Regions from separate parts of the Providencia sp. PROV004 genome, predicted to be linked through region 2. Evidence: predicted binding sites of a transcription regulator. Region 2 holds the regulator's gene; each other region holds the start of a gene.
What was found. Region 2 encodes Fur, which represses iron uptake genes when iron is present. Its sites were predicted from a motif close to ATAATAATGAGAACNACTATCAA; they were not measured.
Positions count from the first base shown of each region.

Region 1: the regulator Fur is predicted to act here: its motif matches at 3,361-3,383, upstream of feoA (ferrous iron transporter A).
Region 3: the regulator Fur is predicted to act here: its motif matches at 2,292-2,314, upstream of sodA (superoxide dismutase [Mn]).

Region 1 covers NZ_CP042859.1:239,845-250,446, forward strand. The annotation lists gene bioH (pimeloyl-ACP methyl ester esterase BioH) at 1-389, shown strand, start outside; gene FVA69_RS01075 (FeoC-like transcriptional regulator) at 438-671, opposite strand; gene feoB (Fe(2+) transporter permease subunit FeoB) at 683-3,001, opposite strand; gene feoA (ferrous iron transporter A) at 3,031-3,261, opposite strand; gene FVA69_RS01090 (Tex family protein) at 3,603-5,933, opposite strand; gene greB (transcription elongation factor GreB) at 6,102-6,587, shown strand; gene ompR (osmolarity response regulator transcription factor OmpR) at 6,704-7,423, shown strand; gene envZ (two-component system sensor histidine kinase EnvZ) at 7,420-8,751, shown strand; gene pstS (phosphate ABC transporter substrate-binding protein PstS) at 9,364-10,407, shown strand; gene pstC (phosphate ABC transporter permease PstC) at 10,538-10,602, shown strand, end outside.
Region 2 covers NZ_CP042859.1:3,195,809-3,206,410, forward strand. The annotation lists partial or broken gene FVA69_RS21745 (type I secretion system permease/ATPase) at 1-150, shown strand, start outside; gene ybfE (LexA regulated protein) at 320-613, shown strand; gene fldA (flavodoxin FldA) at 768-1,295, shown strand; gene fur (ferric iron uptake transcriptional regulator) at 1,565-2,014, shown strand; gene FVA69_RS14630 (bactofilin family protein) at 2,687-3,220, shown strand; gene chiP (chitoporin ChiP) at 3,397-4,794, opposite strand; partial or broken gene FVA69_RS14640 (oxidoreductase) at 5,358-5,504, shown strand; partial or broken gene FVA69_RS21415 (SDR family oxidoreductase) at 5,507-5,623, shown strand; partial or broken gene ansB (L-asparaginase 2) at 5,721-6,763, opposite strand; gene ycaO (30S ribosomal protein S12 methylthiotransferase accessory factor YcaO) at 6,958-8,712, shown strand; gene FVA69_RS14655 (UxaA family hydrolase) at 8,780-10,375, opposite strand; gene FVA69_RS14660 (MFS transporter) at 10,400-10,602, opposite strand, start outside.
Region 3 covers NZ_CP042859.1:70,767-81,368, forward strand. The annotation lists gene acs (acetate--CoA ligase) at 60-2,015, opposite strand; gene sodA (superoxide dismutase [Mn]) at 2,433-3,059, shown strand; gene FVA69_RS00300 (Hsp70 family protein) at 3,253-4,959, shown strand; gene FVA69_RS00305 (J domain-containing protein) at 4,959-6,377, shown strand; gene yiiM (6-hydroxyaminopurine reductase) at 6,433-7,110, shown strand; gene FVA69_RS00315 (ATP-binding cassette domain-containing protein) at 7,202-8,836, opposite strand; gene FVA69_RS00320 (ABC transporter ATP-binding protein) at 8,829-10,514, opposite strand.

The sequences.
Region 1 (10,602 bases), 1.6 Mb from region 2:
AGCAACTTTCGGCTGATTTTCATCGTACCGTTGAGCGTTTTTTAGCATTGCAGACATTAGGGACAGAAAGCGCAAGAAATGATGCTAGAACCTTGAAGTCCGTGGTACTTGAACAACCTATCCCAACGGTTGAAACGTTAAATGCCGGGCTTGAATCATTGCGTACCGAAGATTTGCGCGATGAATTAAAACAGTTACCCATTCCTTTCTTGCGCATTTATGGTTATCTCGATGGCTTGGTACCGCGCAAAATAGTGCCCATTTTAGATGAGCTTTACCCTAATTCCCCATCTGTCATTATGCGCAATAGTGCCCATGCACCCTTTATTTCCCATCCTGATGAGTTTTGCGAATACCTGTTGGATTTTCAAAGTCGTATCGAGGAATAAATAAAAAAATCAGCCTAACTCATGGCTGATTTTTTTATGGTGTGCCTATTATTTGATTTTATACACAAAATGAGCGCAATCAGTGCTTTCTGGGCAGCCTTTACAACTACTGCCCGTTAAACAAGCGTTGATATCGACTTGTTCAATTTTTTCTAAGCTGATGAGTTTCTCAACCATCGCTTGAATTAATGGAACCGGTGTATTTAGCTGCTCACTGAGTAGCGCGATGTCAGCTTGCCCATATAAGGCGATTAAATCTCTTATTTGCAGCAAGCTAGTCATCGTTTTATTCCTTAGTGGCAAGCATCACTTGAACAGCCAGAACATTGCTCTGCAGTTTTGCTTTTGATGTTCAGGGTTACGCGGCTACGCATGCGGCGTAAGAATATGAACAAGGCAAGGTTGAACAGGACAACCGCAGCAATGGTAATCAAACTGCTTTGTGGGTGCTCGCTGAATGTGGCAACTTGGTAAAACAGAGCCGCGAGGCTATAAGCCACATTCAAGCCCCACAGAATGGAGAAACTCATCCAACTTTTATTGGTTTCACGTGCGATAGCACCCATCACCGAAACGCAAGGCACATACAGTAAGACGAAGATTAGGTAGCTATAGGCAGCAATGCCTGAACCAAATTTCGCTGCCATAGTGCCCATTGAACCGGACTCCATCTCTCCATCACCTTTACTGGCTTCGATAGGGTTTGATAGCGCACTTAAGGTAAAAGTTTCTTTTAAGCTGTCCCAAGTTTCAGAAACCGCATCTCCCAGTTCTTCCCATAAATTGAATGATTCTGCATCGAATGGCTCAGAAGTAATGGCTTCAGCGGTATACAGAGTATTTAAAGTCCCCACGACGACTTCTTTAGCCATCGCCCCGGTAATTAACCCCACGGTCGCTTGCCAATTATCTGCATGCACACCAATCGGCTGTAACGCAGGGGTAATGACTTTACTGACAGAAGCGAGTGCAGAGTCATTAATATTATCAACAGGCTTACCAGAGAAAGAGAAACTATTTAATGCACCAATAAAGATACTGGCAACGACGATAACTTTACCCGCTCGTACCACAAAGCCTTTTAGGCGTTGCCATGTTTGAATCAGCAATGTTTTGATGTGCGGTACATGGTAAACCGGAAGCTCCATAATAAACGGAGAGGCCTCGCCACGCATAAGGGTATGTTTTAGTAATAACCCTGTCAAAATGGCGACAACAATCCCTAAAATATAGAGAGAAAAGACCACACTAGCCCCATTTTTGCCAAAGAAAGCGGCAGCAAAAACAGCGAAAATGGCCAGCCTTGCACCACAAGACATAAACGGTGCCATTAGTACAGTAATGAGCCTTTCACGTGGTGCATCTAGCGTGCGTGCACCCATAATTGATGGTACGTTACAGCCAAAGCCGACAATCAACGGTACGAAGGATTTACCTGGTAAACCTAGCGCCTGCATGAGGCGGTCCATCACGAAAGCGGCTCGTGCCATATAACCCGAGTCTTCCAGTATTGAAAGAAACAGGTACATCATCCCGATTTGTGGTACTAACGGTAATACTGTATTAATACCACCGCCGACACCTTGGGCAAGGAAAATAGTGAGCCAATCAGGGAAGCTGAAATAGGCACCAACCCATTGAATACCATGAATAAATATCGCCTCAGAAGCACCTTCAAAGAAAGGCTGCAATGCCCCACCAATGTTAATGGCTAAGACAAACATCAGGTACATCACAAATAAGAAAATAGGGACACCGAGCCAACGGCTCAGAATAAATCTATCCAGTGATTGTGTTAGTCGATTTGGTTCAGCGGCGCTATTGTTAATCGCGGCATGACAAATTGTGGCAATAGATTGATAACGTGCGTCAGCGATGAGTAGTTCAGGCTCTTCGTTTAAGCCTTCTTTCAGTGTTTGGCGTATCGCCAGTAATTGCCCTTCAGATATTTCTGCGCGTTGGCGGCTATAAATATCTCCTTCGAGAATTTGTAATGCTAACCAGCGGCGTTGCTGATGGCTAAATTGTTGTGTTGAAATTTGTTCAGATAACGAATCCACTGCCTGCAATAACTGGGGTGGATATTCCACAAGGGCTTGTTGGCTATTTTGTGGATGTGTATCAATGGCTTTTTTCAGTTTATCGATACCAGTTGCTCGAGTTGAAACCATTGGGATCACAGGGCAACCGAGCTGTTTTTCTAATTCAGTAATATTAATATCAATATGTTGGCTTTGAGCGATATCCAACATATTCAAGGCAACAATACATGGAACGCCTAACTCAACTAATTGTAATGTCAGATAGAGGTTACGCTCTAAATTGGATGCATCGACAACATTAATGAGCATGTCGGCCTCACCACTTAAAATAAAGTAGCAGGCGATTTGTTCGTCGAGAGAGGTTTGTTCAGAAATGGTGGTCAAAGAGTAAGTGCCGGGTAGGTCAACAAGCTCGATTTTATGGTCATCGGTATGGAAGCGACCCACTTTTCGTTCAACAGTGACCCCTGCCCAGTTACCGACCCGCTGCCTTGACCCTGTAAGTTGGTTAAATAGGGTCGTTTTGCCTGCATTGGGGTTACCAATTAAGCCGATAGTTAATCGTTTCATAGTGTTTGCCAATAATAAAAAAGAAATACTTAAACGGTGGTCGCTTCATCTAGATTGAGTAGGGCAAGATCCTTTTTACGCAGCACTAAGCTGACACGGTGAGTTTCTATTTGTACAGGATCACCAAAAGGCGCCAAGCGCACCACTTTAAAGACAGAACCCGGAAGTAAACCGAGTGAGAGTAGTTTTTGTCGGTATGCAGGACTGATTTCTGGAGAGAAACCAAGTATTTTGTAACTGCATTGAGGAAGTATTGCCATAGTGTCTTCCTAATCATTTAATTCATAATGATATCGATGACAATTGTTAAAGATTACAATTGCTCAGGTAATAAGACTGCCAAACAAAAATAAATCTAATTAACAATGAGAATCATAATCATCCACTTTTTGTTATATTTAGCCTCTTTTTTCGTCAGTTTGACTTGATGTGGATCAACGAAGCATTGAGTTTGCGGTGTTTCGTTAGCAAAAGTAATGGCGGAGTAAACGCGGGGGAGAGGGTGGAATAATGTTCAATATATTGGTTGGGATAATTAATTACAGCGATTATTTTTTGATATAGGCATCACAATAAGTACATTGCGATGCCTATTAAAAAGTTAGCGCTTCTTGCCAAATGCAGCAGCAAGGGCATCACTCATGGCACTATTACCAGAAGATGCGTTGTTTTGGCGTGAATTACCTCTTGATTGAGGAGCCTTACGTGTATTTTTGTCCTGTTCTGGGGCAGCACGGTGAGGTGCACTGTTAGAATCACCGGCTTGCTCATCTAAACGCATCGTTAACGCAATACGTTTGCGCGCAATATCCACATCTAACACTTTGACTTTTACAATGTCACCGGCTTTTACCACTTTGTGTGGGTCTTCGACATAACTATTTGAAAGTGAAGAAATATGAACTAAACCGTCTTGGTGAACACCAATATCTACAAAGGCACCGAAGTTAGTCACATTGGTAACCGCACCTTCTAAAATCATGCCAGGAGTCAGGTCCTTCATGGTTTCTACGCCTTCCGCGAAGGTCGCTGTTTTAAACTCAGGACGTGGGTCACGGCCCGGTTTTTCCAGCTCTTTAATGATGTCAGTGACGGTTGGAACCCCAAATTGTTCCGTGGTGAAGTCGCGTGGGCTCAAGGCATTAAGTACCTGTGAATTACCCATAATTTCTTTGAGCGGCTGGCGGACAGACTCAAGAATTTTTTCGACAATTGGATAAGCTTCAGGGTGAACAGTAGAGGCATCTAATGGGTTTTCACCATTGGTGATACGTAAGAAGCCTGCACATTGTTCAAAAGCTTTTGGCCCAAGACGCGCAACTTTGAGTAACTGTTTTCTATCGCTAAACTGGCCATTTTGGTCGCGCCAGTCCACCACGTTTTGCGCAATCATTTTGCTTAAACCGGCAACCCGAGTCAGTAAGGCAACAGAAGCGGTATTTAAGTCAACACCAACGGAGTTTACACAGTCTTCGACGACCGCATCGAGCTTACGCGCTAATTGCGTCTGGCTGACATCATGCTGATATTGGCCAACCCCAATGGATTTAGGGTCAATTTTCACCAATTCAGCCAACGGGTCTTGTAGGCGGCGGGCAATTGATACGGCACCACGTAAAGACACATCTAAGCTTGGAAATTCCAGCGCTGCAAGTTCAGAAGCGGAATAAACAGAAGCGCCAGCTTCGCTAACAATCACTTTCTGTGCCGTTACTTCTGGGTACTGTTTTTGTACTTCAGCAAAGAAACGTTCCGTTTCGCGAGAAGCGGTCCCGTTACCTATCGCTACTAATTCGACATTGTGTTTTTGGCAAAGTGCTGCGACGATGGTTGCCGCTTTGGCAGCTTGCCCGGTATGCGGATAAATCGTATCGGTCGCAATTAATTTTCCTGTCGCATCCACGACAGCGACTTTCACGCCAGTCCGCAGGCCTGGGTCTAAGCCCATGGTGGCACGCATTCCTGCAGGTGCTGCCATCAGTAAATCACTGAGGTTACGAGCAAATACGTTAATGGCTTCTTCTTCGGCCTTTTCACGCAGTGAGCTCATCACTTCTGTTTCCAAGTGCAGTAATACTTTGACACGCCATGTCCAACTGATCACCGCTTTACGCCATTGGTCAGCCGGAGCATTGTTTAAACGAATATCTAAGTGGCGGGTGATAATTTCTTCGCAGTAACTTTCTTTTGGTGGTTCATCGAACTGAGGATCACAGTTTAATGAAAGCTGTAGAATTCCTTCGTTACGACCACGGAACATCGCAAGAGCTCGATGAGAAGGAACCTGAGCAACAGGTTCGTGATGTTCAAAATAGTCGCTAAATTTTACCCCTTCTTCTTGCTTACCTTCTGCAACAACAGAAACAAGATGGGCATTTTTCCAAATATAGTCGCGAACTTTCGCTAAAAGAGCCGCATCTTCGGCGAAGCGTTCCATAAGGATATAGCGAGCGCCATCTAAAGCGGCTTTGACATCAGCAACACCTTTGTCTGCATCGATATAGGTTTTTGCGAGTTCATCAGGTGACTGGTTAGGGTCATTCCACAGGGTGTCAGCTAAAGGCTCAAGTCCTGCTTCGATGGCAATTTGCCCACGGGTGCGACGTTTCGGTTTATACGGAAGATACAGGTCTTCAAGTTCGGTTTTATTGAGCGTAGTGTCAATAGCGGAGGCAAGCTCAGGTGTCAATTTACCTTGCTCTTCTATCGACTTAAGAATGGTCTGTTTACGGTCATTTAATTCGCGCAAGTACCCTAAACGGCTTTCTAGCTGGCGAAGCTGAGTATCGTCCAACCCACCGGTAACTTCTTTACGATAACGCGCAATAAACGGGACAGTATTTCCTTCATCTAACAGCGTGATGGCAGAAAAAACCTGTTTCGGCTGGGCTTGCAGTTCCGCTGCAATAATTTGGCTTAGAGTTTCATTCATGTCGAATTTAAATACCTACTGAAAGAACAGTTAAAAAATTTACTGCACTGTTATACTTGGTGAGAAAGAGAATTTCCAGACTGAATTTGAGCCTATTGGTAGGAAAGTCTCAGATTATGTTCTATAAAATATTATAATTATGGCTCCACTGGCTAAAATCTGAAGGTTATGACTAAAAGTCTTTTAATTACACGTGAAGGTTGGGATGCATTAGATAAAGAGCTGAAGTACCTGTGGAAGGAAGAACGCCCTCGGGTTACTCAATCTGTTTCAGAGGCCGCTGCTCAAGGGGATCGCTCAGAAAATGCAGAATATATTTATGGTAAAAAAAGGTTGCGTGAGATTGATAGGCGCATCCGTTTTTTATCCAAAAGATTGGATCAATTAAGGATTATCGAGCCTGATCCCCGCCAAGAAGGCCGTGTCTTTTTTGGCGCATGGGTTAAACTAGAAGATAAAAATGAAAATATCAGAATATTCCGTATCGTCGGTGCTGATGAGTTCAACCCTACAAAACAATGGATTTCAATAGACTCTCCGGTAGCACGAGCCTTGATAGGCAAACAGGTTGATGATGAAATAACAGTAAATACGCCAGGAGGGCAGGTGACTTATTTTGTGTTAGAAATAAGCTACCACCCACTAACTACCTGAAGAGTAAAATGATTCATTAAATCCTACGTTAGTGGTAAATTAGTGAGCATTAATATTGTTTTATTTACATTCATTAAAAAAATAATTTGAAAGATGCACATCTTGAGGGCTACAAAATGCAGGAAAGTTATAAGGTTCTTGTCGTCGATGATGATATGCGTTTACGTGCACTGCTGGAACGTTACCTCACTGAGCAGGGTTTTCAGGTAAGGAGTGCTGCAAACGCTGAACAGATGGACAGAATCCTGACAAGGGAATCTATTCATTTGATCGTCTTAGATTTAATGCTACCGGGTGAAGATGGCCTATCGATTTGCCGCCGCTTACGTAGTCAAAATAACCCAATTCCTATTATTATGGTGACAGCGAAAGGTGAAGAAGTTGATCGTATCGTTGGCTTAGAAATCGGTGCAGATGACTATATTCCAAAACCTTTTAATCCACGGGAATTGCTAGCTCGTATTCGAGCGGTATTACGTCGTCAAGCTAATGAATTACCGGGTGCGCCATCTCAAGATGATGCAATAATTACTTTCGGTAAATTTAAATTAAATCTTGGAACACGAGAAATGTTCCAAGGTGATGAAAATATGCCATTAACCAGCGGCGAATTCGCGGTGTTAAAAGTGTTGGTTTCTTATCCAAGGGAACCGTTGTCTCGTGATAAGTTAATGAGCTTAGCGCGAGGCCGTGAATACAGTGCGATGGAACGTTCTATTGATGTTCAAATCTCACGTTTGCGTCGTATGGTTGAAGAAGACCCAGCACATCCTCGTTATATTCAGACGGTTTGGGGCTTGGGCTATGTGTTTGTTCCGGATGGAAGTAAAGCATGAAGCGACTGAGGTTTTCAAGGCGTAGTACATTTTCTCGCTCGTTATTTTTATTTGTAGCCTTACTGTTTGCGAGCCTCGTAACCAGTTATATGGTCGTGTTGAATTTTGTTGTGATGCCTAGCTTACAACAATTCAATAAGGTATTGGCATACGAAGTAAGAACATTAATGACAGAGAAAATGGTTCTACAAGATGGAACCTCAGTGCGGGTATCTCCCGTGTTGCGTAAGAAAATCTACAATGAATTAGGGATTACCTTTTATGCACATTCAGCGGCAATGGAAGAAGGGCTGAACTGGGCAAAAGAGTATGATTTTCTAAGCGAACATATGTCCGAATATATTGGTGGCAAGGCGAGTGTTCATCTCGAACTAGGCCGAGAGTATCCCATTCTATGGCTAACGTCTTATCTCGCACCTGATATCTGGGTGCGAGTTCCTCTGACTGAAATTGGTCAAAATCAGTTTTCCCTGGTTTTTCGCTATACCTTAACGATTTTTCTCACCATTTTTGCCGGGGTATGGTTGTATATACGCTACCAAAACAAGCCGTTGCTTGAATTGGAGTATCATGCAGGTGAAGTTGGTAAAGGGGTAATTTTGCCCCCAATGCAAGAAAAAGGCGCCACCGAGGTTAGGGCCGCCATCCGTTCTTTTAACCACATGGCAGCAGGGATTAAAACCTTAGAAAATGATCGAACTGTCTTAATGGCAGGGGTAAGCCATGACCTAAGAACACCTTTAACCCGTATTCGTTTAGCAACAGAGATGATGAGCCCAGAAGATAGCTATCTGGCGGAATCAATTAATAAAGATATTGAAGAGTGTGATGCGATTATCGGTCAATTCATGTCCTACCTGAAAACAGGTCAAGAAATGGATATGGAATTCTGTGACCTTAACGCTATTTTAATGGACGCGGTGAACTCAGAAAGCAATGTCATCGGTGAAATTGAAACCACACTTGAGCCCGGCTCAATGATTGTTAATGGTAACCCATTAGCGATCAAACGCGCTATTACGAACATGATAGTTAATGCATACCGCTATGGTAATGGCTGGATCAAGGTCAGTAGTGGTAAAACGGAAGACTCAGTTTGGTTCCAAGTTGAAGACGATGGCGCAGGTATCAAAGAAGAAGATATTCACCGCCTGTTCCAGCCATTTGTGCAAGGTGAAAAAGCCCGTAGCAACAAAGGAACAGGGTTAGGTCTAGCGATTATTCGTCGAATTGTTGATGCTCACGAAGGGAGCATTGAGATTCATAAAAGTGAGCGTGGCGGGTTTGCTATTAGGGCTTTGCTTCCTCTTAAAGAGAAAGAAGACTAAATACTCTTCACACTTTGCGCGGCAGCGTTGTTGGCTGCGTTCGGCTACTCGGGTCACATACTTGTGTATGCTCCCCCGAGATATCCTCGCTTGCCGCCTAGCTGCAACACAAATTGTTTTGAGTATTATTTGTATCAAGTAGGAAAAGAGGCTATCTGTTTTGGCGCCTACCTACAGCTTGAACTATTTAGAGCTATCCTCCTACTCTTCACACTTTACGCCGCAGCGTTGTTGGCTGCGTTCGGCTACTCGGGTCACATACTTGTGTATGCTCCCCCGAGATATCCTCACTTGCCGCCTAGCTGCAACACAAATTGTTTTGAGTATTACTTTATAGTTGCAGGATAAAAATATTTTTCGCTTTTATGACAGTCTGTCATTTTTCTTTTTGATATTAGTTTCGAAATTTTGTTTTTATAACTAATTGAATTTTAAGTTGTAAAATTGTATTTTTCTTCGTTTTTGTTTTCTCGCCAGTGAAAAAATCAGCAATTGTCATAAAACTGTCATAAAAACGACATGTTGTCGTAACTAAATTGTCCTATTTTTCCTACCGTGACATACACCCAACAATTTTATACTTGATTGTTTCTATACATCCCCGGAGGGATTATGAAAATGACGCGTACCACCTTAGCAAGCGTAATGGCAGCAACTTTATCTCTGACTGCAATGTCTTCTTTTGCTGCTACCAGCCTGACCGGAGCTGGCGCGACCTTTCCTGCTCCTGTTTATGCGAAGTGGGCAGATTCTTATCAGAAAGAAACAGGTAATAAAGTAAACTATCAGGGGATTGGTTCTTCTGGTGGTGTCAAACAAATTAATGCAAAAACAGTTGATTTCGGAGCTTCTGACGCCCCATTAACTGATGAAAAACTCAAAGAAGATGGCTTATTCCAGTTCCCTACGGTTATCGGTGGTGTGGTACTGGCTGTAAATGTAAAAGGTATTGAGTCAGGGCAATTGACTTTAGATGGCAACACATTAGGTGATATCTATTTAGGTAAAATCACTAAATGGAATGACCCAGCAATCGCTAAATTGAATCCAAATGTGAGTTTACCAGACCAAGCTATCGCGGTCGTTAGACGTTCTGACGGTTCGGGTACTACGTTCGTATTCACGAGCTACCTTGCTAAAGTAAGCGCAAGCTGGAAATCAGACGTTGGTGCGGGCTCTACCGTTAACTGGCCGAAAAATAGCGTAGGTGGTAAAGGGAATGATGGCGTTGCAGCTTTCGTACAGCGTCTACCAGGTTCTATCGGTTATGTTGAATATGCATACGCAAAACAGAACAACCTTGCGTATACTAAATTAATCTCCGCTGATGGCGAAGCGGTTTCACCAACGGGTGAAAGCTTCAGCGCAGCAGCGAAGAAAGTGGACTGGTCTAAATCTTTTGCTCAAGATTTAACAAACCGTGATGGTGCGAATGCATGGCCGATAACCTCAACCACATTCATCTTAGTTCACAAGCAGCAAGAGAATGCGGAAAAAGGCAAAGCGGTTCTTGATTTCTTCAACTGGGCTTATGATAAAGGTGGTAAACAAGCGGAAGCACTAGATTACGCAATTTTACCTCAAGAAGTCGTGACCGCAGTACGTGCAGCATGGAAAACAGAAGTTAAAGATAGCCAAGGTAAAGCATTATTCTAGGTGAACTTAGGTTTTCTAAGTGCACTTAGGGTTGGAAATGGCGGGTAAGTGCTGAGGAACAGAGCTTACCCGCTCATCGTTGTAACGCAATCCTGTAGAAAAGAGCAGGAATGAAATGAGAACAAAGCGCATGGCCGAGAAAACAACGGCATTTAGAGCTCCCAGCAAATCAGGTGATGTGATTTTTAGTGCACT
Region 2 (10,602 bases):
ATTAGCATTGCTCACCGGCTAAATACGATTATGCACGCTGATAGGATATGTGTGATTTGCCAAGGAGAAGTACACGAGATGGATACCCACGAAAACTTACTCAAATCAAATGGTTTATACGCCAATTTATGGCACCAGCAGACACAATAATACGAATAAAAAAGCATCACGCTTATAGCAAGTGGTGCTTTTTTACCAAAAGCGCTCATTTTACAATCAATTAAACCCAATCATCATTGATGAAGCTATAGCACAAGGGGATTAGCTAGGGTATCATGGCGCGCTGAATTACTGGCACACCCTTTTAGCAGTTATAGACATGGCAAAAGAACAAACGGATCGAACGACACTAGATTTGTTCGCTGAGGAACGAAGGCCTGGGCGACCTAAAACAAGCCCGCTATCACGGGATGAACAACTGAGGATCAACAAACGCAACCAACTGAAACGAGATAAAGTGAAGGGATTGCGCAGAGTTGAATTGAAACTGAACGAAGACGCTGTCGCGGTATTGAATCAGTTAGCTGAAGATAAAAATATAAGCCGTAGTGAATTGATCGAAGAAATTTTGATGTCACAACTTGAACATGTTGATACATCAATACTCAAGTAACGTTATCTTGATAAATCACACAAATTTGACAGACTTAGCAACATTTTTTCGCCAAAATAAGGCGTAATATTCTATCTATTTTCGTTCTAAACGGGCTATAGAAGGCGAATTTTCACCTCTAGCTCTCTTAGAAAAACAAGAGGTTAATCACTTTATGGCAGTCATAGGCATTTTCTTCGGAAGTGACACAGGTAACACAGAAAATATTGCCAAAATGATCCAAGAAAGATTAGGCAAAGATGTAGCAGAAGTTCACGATATCGCGAAATGCAGCAAAGAAGATATTGAAGCTTTTGACATTCTACTTCTTGGTATTCCAACTTGGTATTATGGTGAAGCCCAATGTGACTGGGATGATTTTTTCCCTACTCTCGAAGAGATTGATTTCGAAGGTAAACTTGTCGCCTTATTTGGTTGTGGAGACCAAGAAGACTACGCTGAATATTTCTGTGATGCTATGGGTACGATCCGCGATATTATCGAACCACGTGGTGCTGTTATTGTTGGTCACTGGCCAACAGAAGGTTATCACTTTGAAGTATCCAAAGGCATGGCAGATGACAACCATTTTATTGGTTTAGCTATTGATGAAGATCGTCAACCTGAGCTAACTGATGAACGTGTTGATGCATGGGTAAAACAAATCTCTGAAGAAATGTCTTTAGCTGAAATTTTAGGCTGATAGACTACATAAAGAACCCTTACCCATAGATTACACCACTGTCTTACACAAAATGACCCCCCTAAGCCAGTGGCGTAGTCTAAAATAACCGATAAGGTATCCTAATAGGATAGGTTCTCAAGAGATTATCAAAATAATGAGACAATGCATGGTTTCTATTTTTATTTTCCATGCCTATAATTGTAAATCAGTTTAGAAGACAACTGTATTGATGTTAAAAATGTCTCATTATTGTTAAATTTATGATTTAAGATACAGGACAAACCCGCATGACAGACAACAATAAAGCATTGAAAAATGCTGGACTCAAAGTCACTCTTCCAAGATTAAAAATTTTGGAAGTACTTCAAGAGCCTGAGTGCCACCACGTCAGTGCGGAAGATCTCTATAAAAAGCTGATCGATATGGGTGAAGAGATCGGGTTAGCAACTGTATACCGCGTGTTAAACCAGTTTGATGATGCCGGTATCGTAACCCGTCACAACTTCGAGGGGGGTAAATCTGTATTCGAACTAACTCAGCAACATCACCATGACCATTTAATCTGTTTAGATTGTGGAAAAGTGATTGAGTTTACTGACGAATCCATTGAAACCCGCCAAAAGAATATCGCTGCTCGCCATGGCATTAAACTATCTAACCATAGTTTATATCTATATGGTCATTGCGCAGATGGTGATTGCCGTGACAATGCTGACGCACACGAAGCAAAAGAGTAATAGTATTCAACCATCGTTGATGAAACATCATGGTTAAAAATGCCAAAACCCTGATAATACAATTTTATCGGGGTTTTTTATTTTAAGTATTAATATTCCCTTTTTTACTCGATTAGTGATAATTGTTAGTAAGTAACTTAAACACAATTATTTATCACTGTATTTTAGCAACAATGCAAGATTTTTATAAAAACTATAATAGTTGCAATTCAAATCAAAACCCTTATATTATTTCAGAGATAAATATATTCCGTTATCTAGAATAATACTTTACATATCAAAGTGGTATATAAATAACATCATAGATGATTCCAAACATTTCATACTATTTAAAATTATTTAATTACCTTGCTATAATTTCAACTCCAAATTAGAGAGTTAATGATCCAAATGTAGTCATAACGTTAAATCATCATTTAAATGCGTAATTACATTTATTGACTAAACTAATTGAGTACTTGAGTACTTGAGTACTTGAGTACTTGAGTACTTGAGTAATTTGTAAGAGATTAACTGATGAAAAAAACCTATCTTTTTCTCAATACAAGTTTTTTCTTCTGGTTTCTTACTTTAATAGGGTGGTTTTTTAGCTATTCGTCTATCACCTTATTTTCGTTTGTATTATCAATACTGTTCTTGATCGTATACTTCAATCAAAAAAAGGTAAGTAAAATGTTCACCAAAAGACAAAACAAGCCCACGCCTACAGCGACGTCCCCTTCTATAAGTAATGAGCCTGAAGTGACTACAAAAATAGAAGAACAAATAACACTGTCAACTCCGACTATTAGTGAAGAAAAATCGAATACGATTATCTCTAGGGACGTTATTTTTGAAGGAAATATTACGTCTAATGAGCAAGTGCATATCTATGGGAAAGTCATTGGAAATATAACAGGAAAAGAAAATACGGTTAAAGTTATGTTAAACGGCCAAGTTACGGGAAATATCACCTGCAAAGAACTGGTGGTTAATGGTCGTATTGAAGGTGAATGCTTATCTGATACTATTTGTATTGAAAATAATGGGGAAATCCACGGTACTATCCATTACAGTAGTTTATCAATTAAAAAAGGGGGAATTTTATCTGGCCAAGCACAAGTTAAAAACCCACCCCATCAATCAGAAAAAGTTACCGTATTAAAAGATAAATTAAAACAAGATACCCTTATACTCAATGAAAGTGTAAATAACGCATCCTTGTAATCAAAAATAAAATAAGGTGAATAAATTCACCTTATTTTTAACTCTTAATATAAGTGTTTATTCTTGTCTTAATATTCCATTCAATATTAAAAATATATGGTAAGCCTTTAGCTATCAGGGCAAATGACTGCTATAGTTTCTTTATAGCAGTCATTGCTACTAAAGGATTTTACTAATTAGAATACCGTGAATGGCATCATCACCATAAATTTAATATCTTTTTCATCTTGGAAGATATTTCCGTAACCACCGCCATAGCTCGGAATATCTGTATGGTTATCATACTTGGTAAAATGCAGTTTAAATAGCGTATCTTTTGCTCGACCTGATTGTACGGTATATAAAATATCAAAGTTCCATGCACTTTCTTTTAAGCGTACATCCTGAGCATATTGGCTATTAGTACTTGGTTTAGCATCCCATCCATAAATATATGAGGTTCCAACCTTCCATCCAGCTAAGTCCCAATTTTTTAAATCATACATAACACCGGCCATAACGGCTTTTTCATTATTAGCATTCCAATCCGAACGGCCATCCCACCAAATGTCCATGCGACCATTTGATGTTGCCCAACCGGGGGTCATACGCTGCAGGAAATAACCTTGGTTACCTTTGGCTTTTACATAGGTTCCTTCTAATTTAAAATCAAATTCATCGTAAGTGTAGCCTAGTGTCATCGCTTGCAACCAAGCTAAACCGTCATAAACATCGTTAACTCCACCGCCTGAAACCTTATCTTTTGCACCATAAAATTGATAAGACATACGTAAGTCACGGTCAACAACAGGAACTGCATAGGAAACCTTGGCAAAATATTGATCCATATAGCTTTTAGCTTGCCCATATGCCCCTTCTAAGACTAAATTGTTTTTAAAGTCATATTTAAAGCCAATTGAGTGTAAATAACTGATCCCAGTTTCACCATCCGCTTCACGAAAGTCATACATGCTACGGTACCAAGGTGCTTTATAGCGGTCAGTCCACATATAGGACATGCTAAGTTCACCATTTTGCTCAAAATCAAACACCCCGCCTACCTCTAATCCGCGATATGTACCCGGCATATAGCTCCAGTGGGATGCGAGTATAGTTTGACCAGTAGGTTGAATATAGCCACCTCTACCCCAGAAAGGGCCATATTTCAATTTTGCAGCAGCCTTATAAAAAGTCACACCACTACGATCTCCAGTCCATTTTTCATCCCAACGTGATTTCGCATCACTAAAGCCGATTTCATTGGGTGCAGCTGGCCCACTATTAGATAACTCAATAGCGGTAAAACCCGCTAAATCTAGCCCGATGATGTCCTGAAAATAACCGGATGAGAAATCAAGACTGGCATTAAATGTTGAGTGTTTAAGATTATCCGCATACTTTTTATATTTATCGCTATTTGGGTCTAAATCTTTACGTGAACGATCGCGTTGCCAGTAGTAAAAGCCACCTGTAAGTTTTGAATCTTCAATAAATTGCTCCGCATGCATGATTGGTTGATAACCAATAGGAAGCATTGCTATTGCAATTTTTAAGACGAGCAATTTCCTGCCAGTATTGACATTTTTATTAACCATTCTTGTATTCCTCTAATATTTTTTAATTTTATTTTTCGGCCGAAATACGATTTAACTTTCCATTTAAATCTAAATATTCACAATGAGTTATATCTCTTGCGATGTATTTAGCCTATTTTTTGCAACGCGAATTATCAACACAGATACAGGCTTTGTTGCCAAAATATGATCAACGGCACATTAATTTTAATTAACTGTCATTATCACCGATGATGACCTTGCTAAAAATAAAAAGTAATTGATTGATAAATATAAAAAATATGCATGGGATACGTATAAGGAAGTGTTTAAGAAAAAATCAATAAATTAACTAATTGTTCCTTAATTTCGTCTATTCTGCAGGAATTCGCTAAGTTCTATCACCACATTGACCTAATTGCCTTAAAATAGATCAGATTACTGAGTCAAATAATTAGGATAAATGTTGTTATGCTGAAAAATAACATACACAGCTATAAAATTTCTCAATAAATAATCAAATAAAATGTACAGCATTATTAAGAAAAGCACCGCATTATCATTTGCTATTATGAACTCTCCTTTTCAATATAAAGAGTTCGTAAATGAAAATAGACTTAACAGGCAAACGCGCATTAGTCAGTGCATCAACAGCTGGAATTGGTTATGCAATTGCTAAAGGCCTCGCTAATTGTGGCGCAGAAGTTTTGATTAATGGCCGTAACAATATACGTGTTAATGATGCCGTTTCTCTGCAGCGACTGCCGAAGAAGTCGCGAATATGGTAGTTTATACCTGCTCTAAACAAGCCTCAGCGACTTCCGGTGCAGCCTTACGTGTTGATGGTGGCGTTATCGATGACATTGTGTAATTCGAGCATTCAATAATATTGCCTTATTGTCACAGCAAAACTAACGGGGTACAGGCTACTGCACCCCGCTGTATGAAATAAATACTCGTTTTGATAATTAATATTTTTCGAATAATGCCTGAATTTGCTGAGGATCTTTAGTCTGAGTTAAGGCTAATTGCAGCAATACGCGCGCTTTTTGCGGATTTAACCTTTCTGAAGCAACAAAACCATATAAGTTATCATCCACTTCGGCATTTCTTGTCGTATACCCTGTTGGTACACGGCTTGAGCGAACGACAACCACGTCTTCTTTCGCTGCTTTTGCTAAAGCGTCAAAGACAGTCTTATACATATTACCGTTACCCACACCCGCGCTTACAATTCCTTCAACCCCTTCTTCTCTCAAGGCTTTCACAGGAGCTGCTGATGCATTGGCATAGTTATAAACGATACCTACCGCAGGGAGCTTTTCGAGCTTACTGACGTCGAATGCCGCTTTGTCACTACGAGGTTGCGCTGCTTGGAAATAAGTAACTTTACCATCATGAATAAAGCCTTCTGCCCCACTATTAACGGCATCAAACGCTTGTACTTCAGTGGTGCTCATTTTCATCACATTACGGCCTTGCACGACTTTATCGTTCATTGCCATCAAAACACCGCGCTCTCCAGCAGACTTATCCGTCGCTAAAACGACTGCATTATACAGGTTCAAAGGACCGTCAGCGCCTAAAGCCGTTGACGGTCGCATTGCACCAACCAAGACAATGGGCTTTTTACATTGCGTGGTTAAATCAAGGAAGAATGCCGTTTCTTCTAAAGTATCAGTCCCGTGAGTGATTACAAAACCATCTGTTTTATCACAATCTTGGTTAATTTTTTTCGCCAGTGCCAGCCAAACTTGGTCATTCATATCTTGCGAACCAATATTCACCAATTGCTCACCACTTAAATTAGCGATTTTTTGGTTTCTGGCACCGCATTAATTAAAGCATCAATCCCTACTTTACCCGCTTGGTAACTGGAGGATGTGGCTGAATCACCACCACCTGCTATCGTTCCCCCTGTCGCCAATACCGTAATATTCGGTTGAGCGATAGCGGATACGGCAAACAGTGAAACCAATGTCGCCAAAAGCGCTTTATTTCTGTTTTTCATCCTATTTTCCTTTCATTAATAAACTTCGGTTATTATGTGGAATTGTGCTGAATTTTATGTGACCTATACAATTATTTTAGGATAAATAATGAATTTTAAGATGATTTATCTATGAATGAATAAAAAGCGTGAGGCTTGCAGCAAAAATCCGTATCATAGCCCGTTTGAAACACTCTATTCACAAGTGACTGACAATGAGCCAAACTTTTATTCCCGGCAAAGATGCCGCTCTTGAAGATTCCATTGATGCATTTCAAACCAAATTAAAGAAATTAGGGTTTGATATTGAAGAAGCCTCTTGGTTAAACCCTGTACCTAACGTTTGGTCTGTACATATCCGCGATAAAGCGTGCCCACTTTGCTTTACTAATGGTAAAGGGGCGAGCAAGAAAGCTGCATTAGCCTCAGCGCTTGGTGAGTATTTTGAGCGTTTATCAACGAATTACTTCTTTGCGGATTTCTACCTAGGTAAATCTATTGCTGAAGGGGATTTTGTCCACTACCCTAATGAAAAATGGTTCCCATTAACCGAAGATGATAGCTTACCTGAAGGGTTATTAGACAATCGTTTGATTAAGTTTTATGACCCCGACAACGCCTTAGCCGCCAGCCAATTAATTGACTTGCAATCTGGTAATGAAGAACGCGGTATTTGTGCACTGCCATTTACCCGTCAATCAGACAACCAAACCGTATATATTCCAATGAATATTGTTGGCAATCTCTATGTTTCTAACGGGATGTCTGCGGGCAATACAGCCAACGAAGCTCGTGTACAAGGACTTTCCGAAGTCTTTGAACGCTTTGTAAAAAATAAAATCATTGCTGAAAGTATTAGCCTACCGGCTATCCCAGCAGACGTCATGGCACGCTACCCTGCGGTAGTTGAAGCGGTTGAAACCTTAGAAAAAGAAGGTTTTCCAATTTTCTGTTATGACGCATCACTCGGTGGCCAGTACCCTGTGATTTGTGTGGTGTTATTTAACCCACAAAATGGGACTTGTTTTGCCTCATTTGGTGCTCACCCCGACTTTGGTGTTGCCCTTGAGCGTACCGTCACGGAATTACTGCAAGGCCGTGGCTTAAAAGACCTCGATGTGTTTAATGCACCGACCTTTGATGACGAAGAAGTGGCTGAGCACACGAATCTTGAAACTCACTTTATTGATTCAAGCGGTTTAATTAGCTGGGATCTGTTTAAAGATGATGCCGATTATGCCTTTGCAGATTGGAGCTTTAAAGGCACAACTCAAGAAGAGTTTGCAACACTTATCAGTATTTTCAATACATTAGATGCTGAAGTCTATATTGCAGATTATAACCACTTGGGTGTCTACGCTTGCCGAATCTTAGTCCCAGGTATGTCTGATATTTACCCAGTTGAAGACTTACATATCGCCAATAACGCGATGGGCGCTTATTTACGCGACACCATTATCAACCTACCTGATAGCCAATGGGAAAAACAAGACTATCTTGCCCTTATCGAGCAATTAGATGACGACGGTTTAGATGATTTTACCCGTGTTCGTGAATTACTTGGTTTGGCAGTAGGTAAAGACAATGGGTGGAGTAACCTGCGTATTGGTGAACTAAAATCCATGTTGGCACTAGCGGGTGGAGACCTTGAACAAGCACTTGCTTGGGTTGAATGGACACAAGACTTCAATAGCTCAGTATTTACTGCCGAGCGCGCAAATTATTATCGTTGCTTGCAAACCCTGTTGTTGTTATCTCAAGAAGAAGAACGTGACCCTGCGCAATACTACAACGCCTTTGTGCGTATGTATGGTCAAGAGGCAGTAGATGCTGCATCAGCCGCTATCGCTGGGGAATCATGCTTCTATGGCTTGTGGTCTATTGACGAAGAACTTAAAGCACTTCCTGCGCATCAAGCTTTGCTGGCTGCTTATGAAAAGCTGCAAAAAGCAAAGCGTGATAATGCATAATGTGAATTAAATCGTTGACGGGGAACTTGCCCCGTCAACATTTTTACATTTTATTGGTTTATATTAATTATAAATCCAATGAACGTTTCCATAATAAGAAATCAAACTGTTCTAGGCGATCCGCTTGGACCTGATAGTCACCGCTTGCCGTATCAATTACCCGTTCAAATAGCCCTTTACTTATTGTCGGTAATGGAACCCCATCAATAATTGGCCCGCAATCATAATCAATTATGTCCGATAGGCGCTCTGCAATGGCACTATTCGTCGATATTTTTAAAACAGGTACAATCGGGTTCCCTGTGGGAGTGCCAAGCCCTGTTGAGAAAATAACCACATTACACCCTGCAGCAACAAGTCCTGTGACTGCATTAACATCATTACCTGGCGTACAGACTAATGATAACCCACTGTCAGGCATCGGCTCCGCATAGTCACACACCGCACTAATCGGTGAGGTTCCGCCCTTTTTAGCCGCTCCGGTCGATTTAATCGCATCGGTTATTAACCCGTCCGCAATATTGCCGGGACTTGGGTTATCGGCAATGGTAGTATTAAAGAAATTCGCTGTTTTTTCATAACGTTCCATCAAATCTAAGAATTTTTTCTTATCCTCAAAAGAGACGTACCGCTTCACCATATCCCCTTCTGCACCACATAATTCCGGAAATTCAGCTAACCCTGATGCGCCCCCCAAAGTCACTAGCCAATCAGAAACTAGCCCCATCGCAGGGTTACCCGAGATCCCAGAAAAACCGTCAGAAGCGCCACATTTCACACCGAGTTTTAAATGAGACAACGGAACGTCCACACGAGATTGCGGTATGACGGCCTTCATGCACTCATAGGTTTGCTTCAATGCTGTTTGCATCATTTCTTCTTCGCTACTCCACTCTTGCTGGCGAAAGTAAAGTGCAGGTTTAGCAAAATTAGGGTTACGAGCAACAAGTGACTCTTTAAACATTTTACGCTGTGCTTTTTCACAGCCCAAACTGAATACCGTAATACCGATGACATTAGGGTGGTCCGCATAAGCAGCAAGCACATCACACATCGTTTTACTGTCAGAGGTCGCTCCACCACAACCACTCGTGACCGTAATACATCGTACACCTTCTATATGTGGGAATAATTTAGGTTTTGCCGTTCCCCCTTGCTCACCAGCTGTTAAATCCAACGCAAAATTTTTCAAACTATTATTGGTATAACCTAATGCTTCATTTAAGGCGTCTGTAAGTTTTGTTACATTGCGGTTTTCACAAAATACCAATGGAAAAATTAACCAGTAGTTTGCGGTTCCTACTCGCCCATCCTCACGTACATAGCCTTTAAATGTGCGTCCTTGATATGCAGATACATCAGGTGCATTCCACTCGTACGGTGCATCTTGTTCTAAAGAAACTGGGGCTGCATAGTGGCGAATATTATCGACTGTGATAACTTCACCTTTTGCAATTGGCTTTGTTGCTTTTCCTACTGCTGTGCCATACATAGAAACAATGCCATCAACGGGTATCGCTTCCATGGCAAATTTATGCTTTGCTTTAACATCAGTCACGAGGATCACATCTTCACTTCCCCAGTGATAAATATCCCCTGCTTGCAAGTCCTTTAAGGCAACAATTAGGTTGTCGCTCTCATCAATTTTGAGAATTTTTTGCATGTCACACCTTCCTAAAAATTGTCATTAGTTAGATGACAATGCGTTGAGATTCTTGTTATGCGTATTTTTTTTAAGTAATGCGATTAAGACGGCACAACCTACGGTGATCACCGCTAATGTCACGATACCTGCGGTATTGCTATTCATCATTTTATCGACTTCCACGCGAATGATTGGCGCGAGGAATGAACAAAATGCCCCCATGGTGGTACAGAAACCAATTCCTG
Region 3 (10,602 bases), 1.5 Mb from region 2:
GAGTAAACCATCTTGTTGGGATGTATGTAAGGCCGCCTCTATGAGTTGGCCTTTTGGCGTTATGACATACTCATAGACTGTTTTTCTTCGAGTAGTTTTTCGACAACACCAGGATCGGCCAGCGTGGAGGTATCTCCGAAATTACTGGTGTCTCCTGATGCAATTTTTCGTAGGATGCGACGCATGATTTTACCGGAACGAGTTTTAGGTAGTGAATCCGTCCAGTGAAGTACATCCGGGGTGGCAATAGGGCCGATTTCCTTACGAACCCAGTTGCGAACTTCGGTGTATAGCTCTGGTGATGGCTCAACCCCAGATATTAATGTGACATAAGCATAGATTGCTTGGCCTTTAATATTATGAGGAATACCGACCACTGCAGCTTCGGCCACTTTCGGATGTGCAACGAGCGCTGATTCTATTTCTGCGGTACCTAAACGATGGCCCGAAATATTCAGTACATCGTCAACACGGCCTGTGATCCAGTAATAACCATCTTCATCACGACGAGCACCATCACCACTAAAGTACATGCCTTTAAAGGTTGAGAAATAGGTTTGCTCGAAGCGTTCGTGATCGCCAAATAAGGTTCGGGCTTGGCCCGGCCATGAATCAACAATCACTAAGTTACCTTCTGTGGCGCCTTCGATAGGCTCACCAAGGTTATCGACTAATGCAGGGCGAACACCAAAGAATGGCAATGTTGCAGACCCTGGCTTTAACATGGTTGCTCCCGGAAGTGGTGTGATCATGAAACCACCTGTTTCGGTTTGCCACCATGTATCAACCACTGGGCAGCGGCTATTACCAATTTTTTTGTAGAACCATTCCCAAGCTTCAGGATTAATGGGTTCTCCCACTGAACCGAGAATTCGTAATGAGCTGCGATCTGTACCTTCAATGGCTTTATCGCCTTCGGCCATTAATGCACGGATAGCAGTTGGGGCGGTATAAAGGATATTGACTTGGTGTTTATCAACCACTTGGCTCATTCGGTTAACTGCTGGGTAATTAGGTACCCCTTCGAACATTAATGTTTTAGCACCATTGGATAATGGTCCATATAACAAATAGCTATGGCCTGTAACCCAGCCCACATCTGCAGTACACCAATAGACTTCACCTGGATGGTAGTCGAAGGTGTATTTGAATGTCAGTGTAGCATAGACTAAATAACCGCCAGTGCTATGCAGAACGCCTTTTGGCTTACCTGTAGAACCAGAGGTATATAGGATGAACAGTGGGTCTTCTGCGTTAATTTCTTCTGGAGGGCAATCTGCATTGACCCCTTTGATGACGTCATGCCACCAGAGATCACGCCCTTCTACCCAGCTCGGCGCATTGCCTGTACGTTGGTAAACAATCACATTAGAAACCGTAGTGACTTGCGGGTTAGCGAGTGCGTCATCCACATTTTTCTTTAATGGAATTGCACGACCTGCTCGTAAGCCTTCATCTGCGGTGATGATTAGCTTTGCTTTACAGTCAATAACGCGACCAGAGACCGCCTCAGGGGAGAAACCAGCAAAAATGACTGTATGTATCGCACCAATACGAGCACAAGCCAGCATCGCGACAGCAGCTTCGACAACCATCGGCATGTAAATGGCGACAACATCGCCTTTACGAATACCTTGTTGTTTCAAAACATTAGCAAACTGACAAACATCATGGTGTAGTTCGCGGTAAGTGACATTTTTTGACGATGAGGGGTCATCGCCTTCCCAAATAATCGCAGTTTGGTCGCCTTTTTCAGCCAGATGGCGGTCCAAACAGTTTGCACTTAAATTTAATGTACCATCTTCAAACCAGCGGATATCAATATGGCCGGGGTCAAAAGAGGTGTTCTTGACACGTGTATAAGGTTTAATCCAATCAACGATTTTTCCTTTTTCGCCCCAAAATCCTTCAGGGTCTTGAATCGAGCGTTGGTACTCATCGTTATACTGTTGTTCGTTTATCAGGGCATTTTTTGCAATTTCAGCAGGAACGGGATGTTTAGTTATTTGAGTCATATTATTATCTCCTTGCAGATGTTAATACTATGTCAAAAAATGGTTAACTAAAGCACGATTTTTAAATTTGTTTTTCTTTTGCGCGGAAGATCACGTATTAATTGTAATGAGATTTGCAGGATTATCATTTGATGCTAAATATCAAATTGAAATATAAAGCTAAAAATATAATAAAAGGTAGATTTAAAGAAAAATAAACGATGGGGTTATTGGTATTAGTTACTGAATAAAGGAGTTCTCATAGCGAATATAAATATCCATATATTTACTATGGGTTTGATAATGATTTTCATTAACAGTAAAATAACTATAATAGATAGTTATTCACAAGGTGCGAAGTTACGCAAGTGTTTACCCTATGAGCCTTGTGGTAAAAATGAGAAACATAGCGGTATTTACGTCACTGGAGACAATAATATGAGTTATACATTACCTGCTTTACCTTATGCTTATGATGCGTTGGAACCACACTTTGACAAGCAAACAATGGAAATCCACCATACTAAGCACCATCAAACCTATGTGACTAACACCAATACAGCGTTAGAAAAACTGCCTGAATTAGCGGGTTTAGATATCGATGTTTTGATTCAAAAATTGGACCAAATCCCAGCTGATCAACGTACGTTTGTTCGTAACAACGCTGGTGGCCACTCAAACCATAGTCTGTTCTGGAAAGGTTTGAAATTAGGTACTGAATTAAAAGGCGAACTGAAAGCTGCGATTGAGCGTGATTTCGGTAGCGTTGATGCATTTAAAGAACTGTTTGAAAAAGCAGCTGCAACACGTTTCGGTTCTGGCTGGGCATGGCTGGTTCTGAAAGATGACGGTAAATTAGCTGTCGTTTCAACTGCTAACCAAGACAGCCCATTAATGGGTGAGGCTATTTCCGGCGTATCTGGTTACCCAATTATCGGTTTAGACGTATGGGAACACGCTTATTACCTGAAATTCCAAAACCGCCGCCCTGATTATATTAAAGCATTCTGGTCAGTTGTGAACTGGGATGAAGCAGCGGCACGTTTTGCAGCAAAAGCTAAATAATTTTATAAGATAATTTATTTGCCATAAGCGCAGCGTTAATGCTGCGCTTTTTTTATGCCTACAATTTGATATCGATTCCAAAACTTTACTTTTTATTATTAAATAAAACTCATTATCATTTAAAATGTTGGTTATTAATTTCTTTCAATAATGATATGGATTTAGTTTATTGATAAATAAGGAATAAATTAAAATGGATCGTTTAGCAACACACTTAGTCATGGGGATTGACCTTGGGACAAGTAACAGTGCGGTAAGTTTGTGGTTAGATGGCAAATCAGTCCTAATTCCTAATCTACAAGGAAACGTTCTAACGCCTTCTGTGGTTGGTTTAGATGATGCAGGCCAGATTATCGTAGGGCAAGCTGCTCATGAACGTTTACAAAGTCATCCTAATATAACTAAAGCGAGTTTCAAACGTTATATGGGAACCGATGCCACTATAACACTAGGTAAGCTTGTATTTCGTGCTGAAGAAGTCTCCGCTTTGTTGTTACGTCAACTTAAAGATGATGTTGAAGCGTGGCTAGGTTATGTCGTCAAAGACGCCGTAATTACAGTTCCTGCTTATTTTAATGACGTTCAACGCCGCGCAGTTAAAACAGCGGGGCAGCTTGCTGGGTTGAATGTTGTAAGGTTATTAAATGAACCAACAGCCGCTTCACTTGCTTTTGGGTTACTCGAAAATAAAGAACATAAATATCTCACATTTGACCTAGGAGGGGGTACGTTTGACGTATCGATCATCGATATGTTTGAAGGCGTTATCGAAGTTTGTGCCAGTAGTGGTGATGTACGCTTAGGCGGTGATGATTTTCGTGAAGTGATTTATCAGTGGATGTTGAAAAAGTACCCCAAATTACACAAAGATCAATTTCTGATACGACCTGAATTATTGAAATTGGCGGAACATCTCAAATTAGCCTTGAGCCAAGCACCAGAATGCCATGTTTCTATGCATTGGAATGAGTCAGATTTTGAATGGAAAATGACAGAACAGGAGCTAGCTACTTGTTGTCAGCCTTTATTAGCTCGCCTTCAACAACCTATTTTACAGGCGTTGCATGACTCCCGTTTTTCGCTTAATGACCTTGACGATATATTGCTAGTGGGAGGGGCGACACGTATGCCTCTCGTTAGACAAACCGTCGCTCGTCTTTTCGGGCGATTTCCACGGCATGATTTAAATCCTGATGAGGCAGTTGCTTTAGGGGCTGGTGTTCAAGCCGGTATGGTAATGGCAGATTGCGCTTTGGATGATATCGTTTTAACCGATGTCATGCCATTTTCATTGGGGGTTGATATCACGAAACAGCATGGTGAGCGTTTCGAATTTGGTTACTATCTTCCTATTATCGAACGCAATAATTTCTTGCCTATCAGCAAAATGCAGGAGTTAAGTACAATTGTAGATAACCAAGAGCATATTTTACTCAAGGTATATCAAGGTGAAGCTCGCCTAGTCAAAGATAATGTTTTCCTTGGGGAATTAAAAATAGATATTCCTCCACGGCCAGCCGGGGAAGTGACGATTGAAGTTAGGTTTACTTACACGGTTGATGGTTTACTCGAAGTTGAGTGCCACTACAAAGGTAGCCCTAAGGTTTATCGGTTATTGATTGAAAAGGTACCGGGCCAAATGAGTGAGGATCAAATTTCAGCCAGTCTGGCAAAAATTGCAGGGCTAAAGCAACACCCAAGGGATATGCCTGAAAATAGAGAATTGTTAGCCCGTTGCTCTCAATTATATGAATTCTTGCTCGGTGATGACAGGTTGTGGGTCGATAAGATAACAACTGAGTTTGAGGCCGCGTTAAATAGCCAAGATTTACGTTTGATCGCAACATTTCGCCAGCAAGTTGTTCAATTTTTGAAACGATATGAAAGGGATTTGCATTAATGGATATGTGGCAAATATTGGGAATTCCGTTCACTCATGATGAAAAAGAAATCCGTAGGGCTTATGCAAAGCAACTCAAAAAATATCGGCCCGATACTCATCCAAAAGAGTATCAGCAGCTAAGAGAAGCATTTGAAAATGCAAAAAACCTATCCTCTTATCAAGAGAGTGCTCAACCTGAAGTTGCCTCTGAAGACGAAAGTTATGGTGAAGCCGTATTATTAAATGAACACACTGGTTATCAAGACATTTATTTTTCTGATTGGCTATCAAACACATTTGTAGTGGATGAACCTTTACCAGCTATCGCTGTGGCTGAAGCTGTTTATACTCAAAATGAAATTGATACTGTCGCGAGCCTGATTGTGGAGAATGAAAGCAAAGGGAAGGCCGCACTGTCTTCTCTTTGGGCTCATGTGATGGAAAAAGGCAATTTACACATTTTTCCTCAGTTTCATAAGGATTTTGCCAAAGCATTATCACAACAACAGGGCTTAATGGAATCGACCGTAGATTGCGTCTCTGAATTATTGAATTGGCAGTTAAATGACTATAATTCAGATAGTGTGGTTCCAATGTTTATTCAAGAAGGTATTCAAAATCAATTACGTAAAACTGCTGTTGAACGTGCATGGCGAGATTGCGAAATTGAAGCATCACATAAGTACTCGATTTCAGCGTTTACAATGCAGTTTTTAATTGGAAAGCAGGCAGAAGTGACTGGGTGGATGCGGTTAGTACCTGGGTTACTGGATTTATTGATGAAGCAATATCAGCAGTTGATGCAAAATTATCCAGAGCTTGCAGATCGAGTTAATCCTGCAGTGGCTGCTTTTTTCAGTCAACCTAGAGCATGTTTTTCTCTTTCTCATTTATTTCTTCTTATGTTTTGGGGAAGTATATTTTGTATTGCGGCGCCGTCTCCGGATATCGATAATCGCGTTATTATCGCGGTTGCGATGATTTTTATTTTCTATTTATATCTTAGTGATGCGTTATTATTTTTCTTTTTAAATAAAAATAAAGACACTTCTGGCGCTATATTTTTATTGGTGGATTTCCTATTTTCGATAATGGTGCTAATAGGGATATATGTATTCATTATGTCTGTCATTGCTGACGTAGTGAATATGACAATTAAAGGTGGTGATAATCAGGTGGGAACTATCATGTTTAGCGGTATGTTCTTGTTAGTGATCATCTGGCAAATAGTACCAAAGACAAAAGGGATACCAAAATTGAGGTTACCAGGGATCACCGTATCGCGTATTCTTGGATTTCCATGGATATTTTTAAAGTGGTTTAATTCTTGGTGGATTACACTCACTTGGGGGCTATTGATATATATTGTTTTAGAGCTGGCATTGATAGGAGCCCTGCTAAAAATTAGTGAGGTTATTAACCATGGGTTATGGTAACTTGAACACAGCAACCGTTATTTCATCCTACGTGAGTATTAAGGTGTGATCTCGCATGAAAGTATCTCCCCAAGTCTTTATCGGTAAAGTCCAAGCAACTCAATCTTGTGGGCACAGCGCTATTCACAAGCAAGCTGCCGACGGGTTATTGATGTTAGGGCAATTGGGGCTTGATGGCGATGAACAAGCTGAAAAGCGCTTCCATGGTGGGCCAGATAGAGCACTTTGCCATTATCCTAGGGAACATTATGATTTCTGGGTCAATGCATATCCTGATTTAGCCGATTTATTTGTTGCCTCTGCATTTGGGGAAAATATATCAACGTTGGGTATGACTGAAGAAAACGTATTTATTGGGGATATTTTTGCATGGGGTGATGCGCGTATTCAGGTCACTCAACCTCGTTCCCCTTGTTATAAGCTCAATGGGTTAACGGGAATTGAAAATTTTGCACAAATGATGCAAGACAATGGGCGCTGTGGTTGGTTGTACCGCGTCATTAAAACAGGCAATGTTAGTGAAAATGCGCCATTAACGCTATTGAGCCGCAATAGTGATATTTCAGTACAAGAAGCCATTATGATAGCATTTCATGCCCCTTATGATGAGGAGCTATACCAGCGCTTGTTAAGTGCAGCAGGGTTATCCGCAAGTTGGAGCTTAACCATGCAGAACCGTTTAGATAACTACCGCATCGAAGAGTTTAAGCACCGGTTGTTTGGTAAACGTTAATCGCTAGCGAAAAGCTATTGTGCGCTTATAACAAAGAGAGTCTTTAGCCATAAGCGTTTGCTAGCAATATAACGTGCGATACTGAGAATGCCTATATCTTAGGTGTTTGTTGTATAAACTGTTGGTACCACGGGATATTCGCCATTAATTCGAGATGTGTTCCCTGAGCGATAATTTTTCCTTTCTCCATATACACAATTTCATCCGCTTGGCGGGCAAGGTTAGGCTGGTGGGTGACGACGATACGTGTCTGTTGTTTGGCTTGAGTAATAAGGTCAATCACGGAGGCTGTATTGATGTTATCAAGGCTTGCTGTTGGTTCATCCATTAAAATTATATTAGGATGCTGTAGAATCAATCTTGCAATACACAGCCGTTGTCTTTGTCCTCCAGAAAGTAACATACCGCCAGAACCAACCTCTTTTTCTAAGAACGTATGATTGGCAGTGAAATTAAGTTGTGTCAGTAATGCACTGATTGCCCGGTCATCAATATTATCATCATCAAGTACCAAATTTTGGCGTACGCTACCGCAAAATAAACGGCTATCTTGTAGTAAGACTCCCCGGTGAGCACACAACACCTCTTGTGATAGGTTTTTAATATTTTTATTACCGTAGTTCACACTGCCATATGTTGGGTCTTGTAAGCGAGCGAGTAAGCTTAATAATGTACTTTTTCCTGCTCCTGATGGCCCTACAATGGCGGTAAGTGTATGTTCCTTAAAGCTAAGACCTATGTTTTGTAAAATGCATTTTTTATTGTCACTGTAAAATGATAACTGTTCACAGTTAACGCTATCGATAGTGGGTGTTGATGAACGATAAGGAAATGTTAATACCGGAGCCTGCAAGGCTATTTCGATTCGTTGAATTGATTTTTTCATTTGTCTAATTGATTGATCTAAATGAGAAAGTAACCACATAGGTTCAATTAAGCGCGCTAATAAAACTAACCCTGCTAGCCACATATTTAATGGCATCTTTGCATGATCAACTAAATAAATACCGAACCCAAAGAGCGTAATAAAGGCGGTTTGCACCATTAATGAAAATAATAAGTGAAATGGCAAGCTTCTTCGTTGTAGCTGTCTCTGAGTTTGATACTGGGATGCTAAGGCAAGTTTGGGATGCAGCTGCTCATAATGGGTATTTGAGCGACGAATCAATGGCTGGTGGAGCGCATATTGGTTGAGTGCACTCATTGCTTGTTGTTCTGATTCATGAGCTGCTCGTTCAAAAAAGGCAATTTTTCTAGCAGATAAGTGTAAAGAGACTAATAACAAAAGGAGTATAAACAGTAAAATAGCGCCAAATGCACCTTGATAGACTAACATTCCAATCACGATAGTACAGGGCGTGACTAACCCGCTAATAATAGGATGGAGTAAATGTGCGGGTACAGACATAACCTGTGATACAGGTCCTGAAATTAATTGGTTGCTGTTTGAAATGGGTTGCAATGAAAGCGGCAGATGGAGAATAAGTGCCGTAGCAAGATAGCGCATCACCAATCCCCCTGCAAAATAGCCTTTCTGGGTGGCTATAAATGTTATGGTGAGTGTTATTAAGCTAGAAAGAGTGAATAGTATTAATGGGATAGTGGTATCAAGGTGCCAATCTAAAATAACAACAAATAAAAATAACCCGCTAATTCCCTCTAAAACAGCGCTTAGCGTCATCCAAAATATAGCATTACGTACGGTGTATAATAAGCGTTTAAGCACAGTTCTCCTCCAATGCACGTAAAAGTTGCTGATAGGGTTCTGAATGTATTGAAAGTTGTTGATGAGAGCCTTGTGCGATTAATTTTCCGTTGTCTAACAATAATATGCGGTCTGCTAGATTCAAGCCGTTTAAGTCATGGGTAACGAATACACAAGTTCGCGGCTCGCTATGCAATAAATTAAGCACCCGCTGTGCATTTCGAGGGTCAAGTGCGGATGTCGGTTCATCAAGCAGCAATAAAGGCGCTGGTGATAGCAATGCTCGTGCAATCGCGAGGCGTTGAGCCTCTCCACCGGACAACACTATATCTTGCTCTATTACGGCATCCAGCCCTTTAGGTTGTTGTTTTACCAGTGATAATAAATTGAGCTCACCAAGGTAACGGTACATATCATCTTCAGTGGAGTTAGGGGCAAATAGCTGTAGATTTTCACGCACAGAACAAGGCAGAGGCGGGGTGCTTTGCATGACGATGGAAACCGTACGGTTCAAACTAGTTAATGATAGCAGTGGTAATGGAACCGAGTTAAAGAGGACATTTCCCTCTGTTGGGTCTAAAAAGCGCGCCATAAGTTGTATTAAGGTGCTTTTTCCCGCTCCAGACGTTCCGACAATAGCAATAAATTCGTTGGGGGCTACGGTGATATTAATATTCGATAATATTGGGTTATTACCTATTTTAACATCAACTTGGACAAGTTTGAGCTCACCTTGGGATGGGGTAATTTCCTTTTCTCCGTAATGCATACCCGGTTCAGCTAGAAGTTGGCGAATACGTTCTGATGCGCTAACAGCAAGGTTCAAGGCGTCGGCACCATGCCCCATTGCAGCAACGGGGGCGGCAATACTGCTAATTAATAGAATGAATAAAATGATTTGAGCGAGAGGTACGGGCTCAGAGAGTAATGAAACCCCAAAAATAACCCATAATGACAGCAATGTGCTGCTGATACCGACTTGGGTCAGTGAGCTCAAGGCGCCTATTTTACTTATCCATCGCTTAAAGGCGATTTCAAATTGGTATAACGCTTGTGATGTTTTTTTTTGAATGGATTGATTGGGATATTGCCTTGCCTGTAGCGGGTTATCTGCAAGTTCAGCATATTGTTCATACAGGGCACTCATTGTCCGGTTACGTGAGGTATATAGCGCCTGATAACGTATAGAACGCATTCGTTTAAATAAAAAAACCGAGGTGATTAATGGCATTAAGCAAAAAATGGTGAGTAGTGCATTTTGCCATAATAAAATGAGAGTTGCTGTTATTGGGACGATAATTAATTTTGTGATATCTGCGGGGGCATGAGCGGTTAATTGATGTAGCGAACGGACATCACGATCAGCTATTTGTAAAAAGCCATCTCGACCATGTTGGGCAAAGTGGCTTAGAGGGAGTTTTTCTACTTTATCCAGAAGTTGTAGCCTGAGTTGATGGCAGAGATGGTTATCAGTTTGATGCGTTAAATACAGAGCAAAAGTTTGGCAAATTAACCAGCTGACACCACCGATGGATGCAATAACAACCCATTCATAATATTGATGAACGGAAGTGTTGGCAACTTGGCTAATTGCTATCAATGGAATGAGTGAACAGAGGCCTGCGATGGCTTGTAAAATAAGTGCAAATAATAGTGTGAAGCGATAGGGACGAAGTAATTCCCAAAGTGCGCGGTACATGCGAAACCTCCATAGCGAATCGGTCACTTTAATTTATTTCGCTTTGTTATCGTGAATTAGTTGTTTTGCTTGCCAGACTATTTGTTTT